3 regions of the Cronobacter muytjensii ATCC 51329 genome follow, and region 1 is predicted to be linked to each of the others. Evidence: predicted binding sites of a transcription regulator. Region 1 holds the regulator's gene; each other region holds the start of a gene.
The links. Region 1 encodes LexA, which represses DNA repair genes until DNA is damaged. Its sites were predicted from a motif close to TNCTGTATGTACATACAGNA; they were not measured.
Positions count from the first base shown of each region.

Region 2: AFK63_RS10105 (metal-dependent hydrolase) is a predicted target of LexA. The motif match lies at 2,702-2,721, and genes of this name have one in related genera.
Region 3: metR (HTH-type transcriptional regulator MetR) is a predicted target of LexA. The motif match lies at 2,609-2,628, and genes of this name have one in related genera.

Region 1 is NZ_CP012268.1:147,206-151,376, forward strand. It holds gene plsB (glycerol-3-phosphate 1-O-acyltransferase PlsB) at 1-712, opposite strand, end outside; gene AFK63_RS00780 (diacylglycerol kinase) at 845-1,213, shown strand; gene lexA (transcriptional repressor LexA) at 1,322-1,930, shown strand; gene dinF (MATE family efflux transporter DinF) at 2,053-3,360, shown strand; gene AFK63_RS00795 (CsbD family protein) at 3,572-3,781, shown strand; gene zur (zinc uptake transcriptional repressor Zur) at 3,862-4,171, opposite strand, start outside.
Region 2 is NZ_CP012268.1:2,181,777-2,185,947, forward strand. It holds gene AFK63_RS10085 (fructosamine kinase family protein) at 1-287, shown strand, start outside; gene AFK63_RS10090 (YniB family protein) at 317-853, opposite strand; gene hxpB (hexitol phosphatase HxpB) at 1,013-1,681, shown strand; gene kduD (2-dehydro-3-deoxy-D-gluconate 5-dehydrogenase KduD) at 1,866-2,621, shown strand; gene AFK63_RS10105 (metal-dependent hydrolase) at 2,735-3,325, shown strand; gene AFK63_RS10110 (L-cystine transporter) at 3,461-4,171, shown strand, end outside.
Region 3 is NZ_CP012268.1:3,724,898-3,729,068, forward strand. It holds gene metE (5-methyltetrahydropteroyltriglutamate--homocysteine S-methyltransferase) at 74-2,335, opposite strand; gene metR (HTH-type transcriptional regulator MetR) at 2,660-3,613, shown strand; gene AFK63_RS17155 (carboxylate/amino acid/amine transporter) at 3,501-4,171, opposite strand, start outside.

The DNA of each region.
Region 1 (4,171 bases):
TTTTAGTACGCGCTTCATCTTCCACCGCGCGGGCGATGGCTTTTGAAGAGAGCAGCTTGTTAAAGAGATCCTGGCGCGCCGGCAGGCGTGGGCCGACGGCGGCGAGGCGCTGGCGAGCGAAATGCATACGCGCCACGCGGGCCAGCTTCTGGGCGATACGTTTGTCGGTGCCGTGCTCCGTCGCCATGCGACGCAGCGACACGGGCGGCGAGAAACGGACAAAGCTGTCGCGACCAAGCCAGGAGACCGCGAAGAATTTCTGGATGCCGTTCAGCATGCGCAGCGGCGGGTTTTCCACGCCTTTTTCACGGCCCGGCGCACGGCCAAACATCACAGAGACCGGCACCATCTGAACGTCGAGATCCGGGTTGTTGCGGTGCAGGTCGAGATAGTTGTGGAACAGCTTGATCGACTCTTCTTTCGGCGTGTAATAAGTGAACACGCGGGGGCCGCCGTGGATAAACACATAGCGCGGCAGTTCAGTGCCGTCGATAACCAGCGGCTCCAGAGGATCTGGCAGATCGTGCGCCAGGCACTGGGCACGCAGCGTCAGGAGATCCGCCTTCGAGTTATACGGCAGCACATACATGATGGGGCGTGAAGTATCGAGCCCAAGTTCGGGGCAGGGTGCCGCCGGGATGGACTTGCTTTTTACCAGCACGCTTAATGGTAAATTAAGTAATTTGTAGTAAATTCGTGGCCAACCGGACATAAACGATGTAAAGCCTCTGGTTAATAATGCAATTGCGGCGCAAGAATATCAGAAACTCCGTAGAATTTCTGTGGTGCTTCTTTATCGAAGCGCATTAGCATTGACGCCTGAATTTAAAAAAGGTTTCTTGTCATGGCCAATAACACCACGGGGTTAACCCGAATTATTAAAGCAGCAGGCTATTCCTGGAAGGGATTGCGCGCTGCCTGGAAAAATGAAGCTGCGTTTCGCCAGGAGGCGGTCGCCGTTATTGCAGCAATTATTATCGCTTGCTGGCTGGACGTCGACCCGATGACCCGTTTGTTCCTTATTAGCTCCGTTATGCTGGTGATGATCGTTGAGATCCTTAACAGCGCCATCGAAGCGGTGGTGGATCGCATTGGCCCTGAATTTCATGAACTTTCGGGGCGCGCCAAGGACATGGGGTCCGCCGCGGTACTGCTGTCGATTATCCTCGCGCTGGTCGTGTGGGTCACGCTGCTCTGGCAGCATTTGCGATAAGTTTTCCAGAAATTGCTAAAGAAGCGCTTTTTTAACCGGTTATGGTTTTAAAATCGCCTTTAGCTGTATATACTCACAGCATCACTGTATATGCACCCAGGGGGCGGAATGAAAGCATTAACTACCAGGCAACAAGAGGTGTTTGATCTCATTCGGGATCACATCAGCCAGACCGGCATGCCGCCTACGCGCGCGGAGATTGCGCAACGTCTGGGTTTCCGTTCGCCTAACGCGGCGGAAGAGCATCTTAAAGCGCTGGCGCGCAAAGGGGTGCTTGAGATTGTTTCCGGCGCGTCGCGCGGTATTCGTCTGCTGCAGGAAGAAGAAAACGGTCTGCCGCTGGTGGGGCGTGTCGCGGCGGGCGAGCCGCTGCTGGCGCAGCAGCATATCGAAGGCCACTATCAGGTTGACCCGGGCCTGTTTAAGCCGAATGCGGATTTCCTGCTGCGCGTAAGCGGGATGTCGATGAAAGATATCGGAATTATGGACGGCGATCTGTTAGCAGTTCATAAAACGCAGGATGTGCGCAACGGCCAGGTCGTTGTGGCGCGCATTGACGATGAAGTAACGGTAAAGCGCCTGAAAAAACAGGGCAATGTCGTTGAGCTGCTGCCAGAAAATAACGAGTTCAAACCTATCGTTGTCGATCTGCGCGAGCACAACTTCTCTATCGAAGGCCTGGCGGTCGGCGTTATTCGCAACGGCGAGTGGCTCTGACAGCTTTCCCGGCTTCGTAACGCTTCATTACCGTAACTGGCCCGCCCCGGTTACGGTAATGACTCTCCTGCTCCGCTAATTTTATACACGGTTTTCTTCGCGTAACGGCATCGGAACGCCATATGCCTTTTCTGACCTCTACCGACAAAGCCCTCTGGCGCCTCGCGCTGCCAATGATATTCTCCAATATCACTGTGCCCTTGCTCGGGCTGGTGGATACCGCGGTAATCGGCCATCTCGACAGCCCCGTTTATCTGGGCGGCGTCGCGGTCGGCGCGACCGCCACCAGTTTTCTCTTTATGCTGCTGCTCTTTTTGCGCATGAGCACCACCGGCCTTACCGCACAGGCGTTCGGCGCGCGCGATCCGGCGGCGCTGGCCCGCGCGCTGGTGCAGCCAATGGCGCTGGCGCTTCTCGCAGGTACGCTGATTATCGCGCTACGCGAGCCGCTGATTGCTCTGGCGCTACATATCACAGGCGGTAGCGACGCCGTGCTGACGCAGGCACGACGATTTCTGGAGATTCGCTGGCTGAGCGCGCCCGCGTCGCTGGCGAACCTGGTTTTGCTGGGATGGCTGCTTGGCGTGCAGTACGCAAGAGCGCCAGTCATTCTGCTCGTCGTCGGCAACCTGCTTAATATCGCGCTCGATCTCTGGTTTGTGATGGGGCTTGGCCTGAACGTGCAGGGCGCAGCGCTCGCGACCGCCATCGCAGAGTACGCGACGCTTGGCATCGGGCTGATAATGGCAGTCCGTGTGCTGCGCCTGCGTGGTATTACGCTCGCGATGCTGAAAACCGCCTGGCGCGGCGGCATCGGCAGGCTACTGGCGCTGAACCGGGATATCATGCTGCGCTCGCTGCTGCTGCAACTCTGTTTCGCGTCTGTTACCGTTTTCGGCGCGCGGCTCGGCAGCGATATTGTTGCCGTTAACGCGCTCCTGATGACCTTGCTCACGTTCACTGCCTATGCGCTCGACGGGTTCGCCTACGCAGTGGAAGCCCATGCCGGGCAGGCGTTTGGCGCAAAGGATAAATCGCAGCTGCACAGCGTCTGGCGCGCGGCGTGCCGACAGGCTGGAATGGTGGCGCTCGCGTTTGCGTTGATGTACGCCATCGCGGGGCAGCAGATCGTGTCGCTGTTAACCTCTCTGCCTTCGCTGCAGGCGCTGGCGCAACCCTATCTCTTCTGGCAGGTGATCCTGCCTGTTGTCGGCGTCTGGTGTTATCTGCTGGACGGGATGTTTATCGGCGCGACGCGCGGGGCGGAGATGCGCAACAGTATGGCTGTCGCGGCGCTGGGGTTTGGCCTCACGCTGCTGACGCTCCCGAGTCTCGGCAACCACGGGCTGTGGCTGGCGCTCACCGTTTTTCTGGCGCTGCGCGGACTGTCGCTCGGCTATTTATGGCGTCGCGGCCGCCTGCTGCACTAAGCTTTTCCGCTACGATAACGCTGACGTGACAACCGATAGATTATCCGTGTCAGCGCTTCGTTATGGTTAAAGATTCTGAATATCCCGCCACGGTTAAAATTGACGTCTAAAATAAGTAGTACGTTCAGCAAATGATGAAGACAACTCTGGCTGAGCCCCCACAGGAAAACCTGTGAGACTGATTCACTACCGAATGTTAAAGGAGACGTCTATGAACAGAGATGAAGCTGGCGGTAACTGGAAACAGTTTAAAGGTAAAGTGAAAGAACAATGGGGTAAATTAACCGACGATGATATGACTATCATCGAAGGGAAACGTGACCAGCTGGTAGGTAAAATCCAGGAACGTTACGGTTACGCGAAAGATGAAGCCGACAAGGAAGTGACTGACTGGGAATCTCGCCACGATTACCGCTGGTAATCGGCTGGCTACCACCTCAACGGTATTATTTCCCTGAGGCTGCCCTGCCCACCGGTACAAGGATGTACCACCCGCCTGGTTTAACGCGCTTTCTTTTTCACTGTAATGCTGTGGTCATGCCCGCATTGCCCCTGATGGCGACACGCTTCCACTTCCGCGCAGGCCGCGCAAAGACCATGTGCTTCGATAACATTATGGCGCAGCGCAAAGCCCATTTTTGCCGCAAGCGCATGCATAATATCTTCCACCCCTTCTGCCGCTTCTTCTTTCACCACGCCGCAACGCCCACAGATAAACATCGCTGAAGTATGCGCCGGGTTGTCGAACAGATGACACAGCACGTAGCTGTTGGTGGACTCCACCTTATGCACAAAACCTTGCTCAAGCAAA
Region 2 (4,171 bases), 2.0 Mb from region 1:
GCGACTTATGGTCCGGCAACTGCGCGCTGGGGCCAGATGGCCCCTATATTTTCGATCCGGCCTGTTACTGGGGCGATCGCGAATGCGATCTGGCGATGCTGCCGCTCCATCCGGAACAGCCGCCGCAAATTTACGACGGCTATCAGTCAGTGATGCCGCTGCCCGCCGGTTTTCTGGAGCGCCAGCCGCTCTATCAGCTCTACACCCTGCTCAACCGCGCGACGCTCTTCGGCGGCCAGCATCTGGTCGCCGCGCAAAAGGCGCTAACACAGGTCGTGGGAGTATAAAAGACGCGCGCCGCGGCGCGCGTAAGCTCTTACAGGAACCCGAGAAGGGAGAAAAACAGATAGCCCAACACCAGCACAATCACCGGCAGGACATACAGCGGGAAAATTTGCAGGAAAATCGTGTGGCGCGGCACCACAACGCGCGACTCCAGCGCCTCGCGGCTCAGGCCGTCGTCGCCTTTGGCGCGCTCAAGAATCAGGCTGTCTTCGATATGTTCGCGCAGAAAACGCGCCTGACGGCACATCCGCGCGCCGGACGCCTGTAACGCCAGACCAACAAAAATCAGAATATAGATAACCCAGAAACCGATATTGGCGTGACGCGCGAAATCGGGCTGCGGCGAGTTGTACCAGAAGAAATTCAGGAACGGCGTGTTAAAACGCACCATCTCTATCATCACATGCGCGAAATCCAGCATCACGGCGTTAATACCCGGCTGCTTTTCGCTGTGCTCATACATAAACTTCAGTACGGAGATAATCGTCGAGAGCGTGGCAGGAATAAAAATCACCCATCCGGCGATGCGTTTTAAGACACCAATGCGTCCAGCTTGTTGATACGTCATGCTTTCCCCTTGATAGCGACGCGACAGATTCGCCTAAGTTTACCCCGTGAGGCGCCTTTTCGCCTGAACTTTCCGGCGCGTGACAGGAAAGCGGTAGCCATAACGCGCTTTTCCGGCTATTGATTATCCTTTCCCGCGAAAAATAAGGAGTGACAGACGATGTCTTCACCGCGACAGATCCTCGCCGCTATTTTTGATATGGATGGTTTACTGATCGATTCCGAGCCGCTCTGGGATCAGGCCGAGCTTGAAGTGATGGCGACGCTTGGCGTCGACACCTCCCGCCGCCATGAGCTGCCCGACACGCTGGGGCTGCGCATTGATCTGGTGGTTGAGCTGTGGTTCGCGCAGCAGCCGTGGAACGGCCCGTCGGTTGCGGAAGTGACACAGCGCATTATCACCCGCGCGATAACGTTGGTGGAAGAAAAACGGCCGCTGCTGCCGGGCGTGGCCGATGCCATTGCATTGTGTAAAGCGCAGGGGCTGAAAGTGGGACTCGCCTCCGCCTCGCCGCTGCATATGCTGGAGCGCGTGCTCACGCTTTTCGATCTGCGCGAGCAGTTCGACGTGCTTGCCTCCGCCGAACATCTGCCTTACAGCAAGCCGCACCCGCAGGTTTATCTGGACGCCGCGGCGAAGCTTGGCGTCGATCCGCTCTGCTGCGTGACGCTGGAAGACTCCGTGAACGGCATGATCGCCACAAAAGCGGCGCGGATGCGCTCCATCGTCGTGCCCGCCGAAGAAAACCGCGCCGACGCGCGCTGGGCGCTGGCGAACGTGCGGCTCAATTCACTGACGGAACTCGAACCCTGGCATCTGCTTGGCTAACCCTCTTTTACCGCTGCCGTCCGGCGGCGGTTTCACTTTATGCCCGCCAGAAACCGCCCGCCGTCATATTTTTAAAACAGGGTTTCATTCAGCTTTGTCTTTTTGTTCACCGACTCCTATCATTGCTGTGAATGCGAAAGGGAGATCTCCCTGCGCGCGTAGATGAGCCAAAGAGGAACGGAAGATGCTGGATAAATTCTCGCTTGCCGGAAAAGTGGCGATGGTAACCGGATGCAATACCGGGCTGGGACAGGGCATGGCGCTCGGGCTCGCCGCCGCCGGGTGCGATATCGCGGGCGTGAGCCGCAGTCCGGCGCTTGAGACCGCCGCCAAAGTGCATGCGCTCGGCCGCCGCTTTGTCGCCATCGAGGCGGATCTCGCCTGCGCGCCGCCGCAGGCGCTCGTCACGCAGACGCTCGACGCGCTCGGCCGGATCGATATTCTGGTGAATAACGCCGGGATTATCCGGCGCGAAGACGCGCTGAATTTCAGCGAGCGGGACTGGGATGACGTGATGGATCTCAATCTCAAAGCGCTATTTTTCCTCTCGCAGGCCGTCGCGAAACAGTTCATCGCCCAGGGTGGCGGCGGCAAAATCATTAATATCGCCTCAATGCTCTCTTTCCAGGGCGGCATCCGCGTGCCTTCTTACACCGCATCGAAAAGCGGCGTGCTTGGCCTCACCCGCCTGCTCGCCAACGAATGGGCGCCATACGGGATTAACGTTAACGGCATCGCGCCGGGGTATATGGCAACCAATAACACCCAGGCGCTGCGCGAAGATGCCGACCGTAATGAGGAAATTCTGGCGCGCATTCCGGCGGGACGCTGGGGAAAACCGGAGGATCTCCAGGGGCCGGTGATTTTTCTCGCCTCGGCAGCGTCCGATTACGTTAACGGCTACACCCTGGCGGTGGACGGCGGCTGGCTCGCCCGTTAGCCGCAAAACGAGGCGTCACGGGGCCTGCGGTGACAAAGTGTTACACCGTCACCACTTTTCTCTACTGTATAAAAACCCTATACTGGATAGATTGACAGTCACAGGGTTTTATCATGACGGCGGAAGGCCACCTGCTTTTTTCTATAGCCTGCGCGGTATTTGCTAAAAATGCCGAGTTGACCCCTGTGCTGGCGCAGGGTGACTGGTGGCATATTATCCCTTCCGCCATTCTCACCTGCCTGCTGCCGGATATCGACCACCCGAAGTCGTTTCTCGGTCAGCGGCTAAAATGGATCTCAAAGCCCGTGGCGCGTATGTTCGGGCACCGGGGTTTTACGCACAGCCTGCTGGCGGTCTTCGGCGGGCTGACGCTGTTTCTCTTAAAAGTGCCGGAAACCTGGATCCTGCCTGCCGACGCGTTACAGGGCCTGGTGCTTGGCTACCTGAGCCATATTCTCGCCGATATGATAACGCCTGCCGGCGTCCCGCTGTTGTGGCCGTGCCGCTGGCGTTTTCGCCTGCCGCTGCTCTATCCGCAAAAGGGCAATCAGCTGGAGCGGGTGCTGTGCATGGCGCTGTTCGTCTGGGCGGTCTGGATGCCGCAGAGCATGACCGACAGCAGCGCGATGAAGTGGTCGTCGGCTGCGATTAATTCGCTCCAGAACACCTTCAACCGCTTTATTCATCACCAGATGGAACAGTAAATAAACTGAAATTGCGTTTTGATATAAACCATTCCATTTGGATATAAGGCCCTCTCTTTTGATTCTGATACCCTTTGCGGCATAAAGGCATGCCATTTCGGCCATGCCGGTTATAAAAAAATCAGGAGAACGGGGATGAATCTTCCACTGATAGCGAACGTTATCGCGTTCGTGGTTCTGCTGCTGTTGCTGGCGCGCACGCGCCACACCCAGTGGAGCCTGGCGAAAAAAGTACTGCTCGGTCTGGCGATGGGCGTGGTCTTCGGGCTGGCGCTGCACACGATTTATGGCTCCGACAGCGAGACGTTGAAAACCTCTATCCAGTGGTTCAACATTGTCGGCAACGGCTATGTGCAACTGCTGCAGATGATCGTCATGCCGCTGGTGTTCGCGATGATCCTGAGCGCCGTGGCGCGTCTGCATAATGCCTCGTCGCTGGGCAAAATCAGCGTTCTGACCATCGGCACGCTGCTGTTCACGACGCTTATCGCCGCCCTGGTCGGCGTGCTCGTGACAAACCTCTTCGGCCTGACGGCGGAAGGTCTGGTGCAGGGCAGCGCGGAAACCGCGCGTCTGAACGCCATTCAGACTAACTACGCCGGTAAAGTTGCCGACCTCACCGTACCGCAGTTGCTGCTCTCCTTCGTACCGAAAAACCCGTTTGCCGATCTTACCGGCGCGAGCCCGACGTCTATCATCAGCGTGGTGATTTTCGCGGCGTTCCTGGGCGTGGCGGCGCTGAAACTGCTGAAAGACGACGCGCCAAAAGGCGAGCGCGTGCTGGCGGCTATCGACACCCTGCAAAGCTGGGTAATGAAGCTGGTGCGTCTGGTGATGCAGCTGACC
Region 3 (4,171 bases), 790 kb from region 1:
CCGGGCGTTTTTTTGCGTGTGGAGATGGGTACATGGCGGGTACGCGAAGCGCCACCCGCCCTCATCACAACCTTTAAGCCTGACGCAGGTTCTGCGCCGCTTTCACCATATTGGCGAGGGCCGCGCGGGTCTCCGGCCAGCCACGGGTTTTCAGACCACAATCCGGGTTCACCCACAGCCGCTCCTGCGGAATACGCTGCGCGGCTTTTTTCAGCAGCGCTTCGATCCACGCCACATCCGGCACGTTCGGCGAATGAATATCGTAAACGCCCGGCCCGATTTCGTTCGGGTATTCAAACTCTTCGAACGACTCCAGCAGCTCCATATCCGAACGTGACGTTTCGATGGTGATGACGTCCGCATCCAGCGCGGCGATGGAGTCCATGATGTCGTTAAACTCGCAATAACACATGTGGGTGTGGATCTGGGTATCATCCTTCGCGACGGCCGCGTTCAGGCGAAACGCCTCCACGCCCCAGGCGAGATACGCGTCCCAGTCGCTGCGCTTGAGCGGCAACCCTTCGCGCAACGCCGGTTCGTCAATCTGAATAATGCCGATGCCCGCCGCTTCGAGATCCGCCACTTCATCGCGCAGCGCCAGCGCAATCTGTTTCGCGATGGTTTCACGGGAGACATCCTCACGCGGGAACGACCAGCACAGGATCGTCACCGGGCCGGTCAGCATCCCTTTCACCGGTTTGTCGGTCAGCGACTGCGCGTATTTCGCCCACTCCACCGTAATCGGCGCCGGACGGCTGATGTCGCCAATTACCACCGGCGGCTTCACGCAGCGGGAGCCGTAGCTCTGTACCCAGCCGTTTTGGGTAAAGACAAAGCCATCAAGATGTTCGCCGAAATACTCCACCATGTCGTTACGCTCGGCTTCGCCATGTACCAGCACGTCAAGGCCCAGACGCTCCTGCTCGACGATCGCCTGTTTAATATGTTCCGCGATGCCGGTACGGTAGTTTGCCGCATCCAGATTACCTTTTTTGAAATCCAGACGCAGGCCGCGGATTTCCGTCGTCTGCGGGAAGGAGCCTATCGTCGTGGTCGGCCAGGCCGGCAGATTAAAGCGGGCACGCTGCGCTTCGGCACGCACCGGGTACGCATGGGCGCGCTGGCTGTCCTGCGGCGTAATCGCCTGAAGGCGCTGCTCTACCGCCGGGTTATGCACGCGGGCCGAGTGTTTACGGGCCTGGATCGGCGCGCTCCACTGGTCGATTTTTGCCGTATCGCCGCTGTTCAGCGCGTCACGCAGCAGCGCCAGCTCCTCACATTTTTGCAGCGCGAAGGCGAACCAGCTTTTCACCTCGGCATCCAGACGGGTCTCGACACTGAGATCAATCGGGCTGTGCAGCAGCGAGCAGGAAGAGCCGACCCAGAGCTCGCGCTGCCCGGCGACCGCCTTCAGCTGCGCATATTTCTCGCTGAGATCGGCGCGCCAGACGTTACGCCCGTTAATCACGCCCGCCGAGAGCAGCCACTCCTGCGGCAGGCGACGATGCAGTTCGTTCACGTCGTCATGACCATGCACCAGGTCGACATGCAGCCCCTGCACCGGCAGCGCGGTGATGGTATCGAGATTGTCGGTCACGCCTTCAAAATAGGTGGTCAGCAGCAGTTTGGTCTGGCCCTGCAGGGCGTCGTAGGCCGGTTTGAACGCGTCGAGCCACGCCTGCGGCAGCTCCAGCACCAGCGCCGGTTCGTCTATCTGCACCCACTGGATGCCGCGCTTCGCAAGCTCCGCCAATACCCGCTGGTAGACCGGCAGAATATCGTTCAGCAGCGAGAGGCGATCAAATTGCTCCCCCTTCACTTTGCCAAGCCACAGATAAGTAACCGGGCCAAGCAGCACTGGTTTGACGTGGTGGCCGAGCGCCAGCGCTTCGTCCACTTCGTCCAGCAGTTGCGTCCAGGTCAGCGCAAACTGCTGGCCTTTGGTGAATTCCGGCACCATGTAGTGGTAGTTGGTGTTAAACCATTTGGTCATTTCAGCGGCCGCTGCGGGCTCGCCCGTTGGCGCGCGGCCGCGACCGATACGGAATAGCGTGTCGATATCGACCGTGCCGTCGGCGTTCTGGTGGCGTGCCGGGACGTTGCCGAGCAGCAGGCTGGTGGTCAGCACATGATCGTACCAGGCGAAATCGCCCACCGGCAGCAGATCGATCCCCGCCGCTTTTTGTTGCTCCCAGTGGCGTGCGCGTAGCTCGCGGCCCACCGCCAGTAATTCTTCACGCGTGCTCTTGCCCGCCCAATAGCTTTCTTGCGCTTTTTTCAGTTCGCGACGCAGGCCGACGCGGGGAAAACCGAGGGTGTGATTATGGATAGTCATGATGTTCTGCCTCTCTTGAAGATGGATCCGCGTAGCCGCGAGTTTCAGAAAATGAATCTGTTCGTCTTATTTAATTAATCCGTACGTATTTCGGATCCGCCTCCGAAGGGGCTAACTCTAAATAATTCGGCTCGCAGAAAGGCGGCGACGCAGCGAGTTCCCAGGAGCTTACTTCAGTAAGTGACTGGGGCGAGCGAGGAAAGCCAACGCATCTGCAAGTCAAATTATGACGAGTTTGGACGTCCAGATGTTTACACATCCATAATTGGCAGTTACTGTATATTCCTCAAGCGCAAAATGTTCATGGCCAAGTGAAGGACTTTCATGATCGAGATAAAACACCTGCGAACGCTCCAGGCGCTGCGCAATTGCGGCTCGCTGGCGGCGGCGGCGGCCTCGCTGCATCAGACCCAATCGGCTCTTTCACACCAGTTCAGCGATCTGGAGCAGCGTCTTGGCTTCCGGCTGTTCGTGCGTAAAAGCCAGCCGCTGCGCTTTACGCCGCAGGGCGAGATTCTGTTGCAGCTCGCAGCCCAGGTGCTGCCGCAGATTAGCCGCGCGTTGCAGGCGTGCAACGAACCGCAGCAGACCCGGCTGCGCATCGCGATTGAGTGCCACAGCTGCATTCAGTGGCTGGCGCCGGCGCTGGAGGCGTTTCGCCAGCGCTGGCCGCAGGTGGAGATGGATTTCAAATCAGGCGTGACGTTTGATCCGCAACCTGCGTTGCAGCAGGACGAACTTGATCTGGTGCTGACCTCGGACATTCTGCCGCGCAGCGGCCTGCACTATTCGCCGATGTTTGATTTTGAAGTGCGCCTTGTGGTGGCGCCGGATCATCCGCTGGCGACCAAAGCGCAGGTGACGCCGGAGGATTTCGCCAGCGAGACGCTGCTTATCTACCCGGTACAGCGCAGTCGCCTTGACGTCTGGCGACACTTTTTACAGCCTGCGGGGGTCAGCCCGACGCTGAAAAGCGTTGATAACACGCTGCTGCTGATCCAGATGGTGTCGGCGCGCATGGGCATCGCCGCGCTGCCGCACTGGGTTGTGGAAAATTTCGAGCGGCAGGGGCTGGTGGTAACGCGCGCGCTTGGCGACGGGTTATGGAGCCGGCTGTACGCTGCGGTGCGCGATGGCGAGCAGCGCCAGCCGGTAACGGAGGCGTTTATTCAGCAGGCGCGTCAGCACGCCTGTGATTCGCTGCCGTTTGTGCGGAGCGCGGCGCGACCCAGCGTCGGTGGACCCACAGAGAAGCCATTATCACCGCTCCCCCAATGATGAAGCTCGGCCAGTGGGGCTGCTCCTGCCAGATGGCGAGATTGACCAGCAGCCCGGCGGGCACATGCACGTTATTCATAATGCCGAGCGTGCCGGCGTCCACCTGCGTGGCGCCATAGTTCCACATGAAATACCCCAGCCCGGACGCCGCGACGCCCAGCCACACCAGAATGCCCCACTGCAAATTCGTGGTTGGCAGCTTCTGCGGGTTGCCGAGCGCGAACCAGGCGACGACCGCTACCAGGAATGCCCCGAGATAGAACCACGAAAACGCGCTGTGCTGCGGCATCGGGTGCGTTTCCATCAGCCGCTTATAGCCCACCATCCCAATGGCGAAACTGATATTCGCCAGCTGCACCAGCATCAGCCCGGTCCAGAAATGATCGCTCACTTTGTCATAGCGGATAATCGCCGCTCCGATGACCGCAAGCCCCGCGCTTAACGCGTAGCCCCAGCGCAGCGGGCGACGGCTCAGCAGATCGTAAATCAGCGTGATATAGAGCGGCGTCAGGACAGTGAACAGCAGGAATTCTGACACCGTCAGGTAGAGGTATGCCC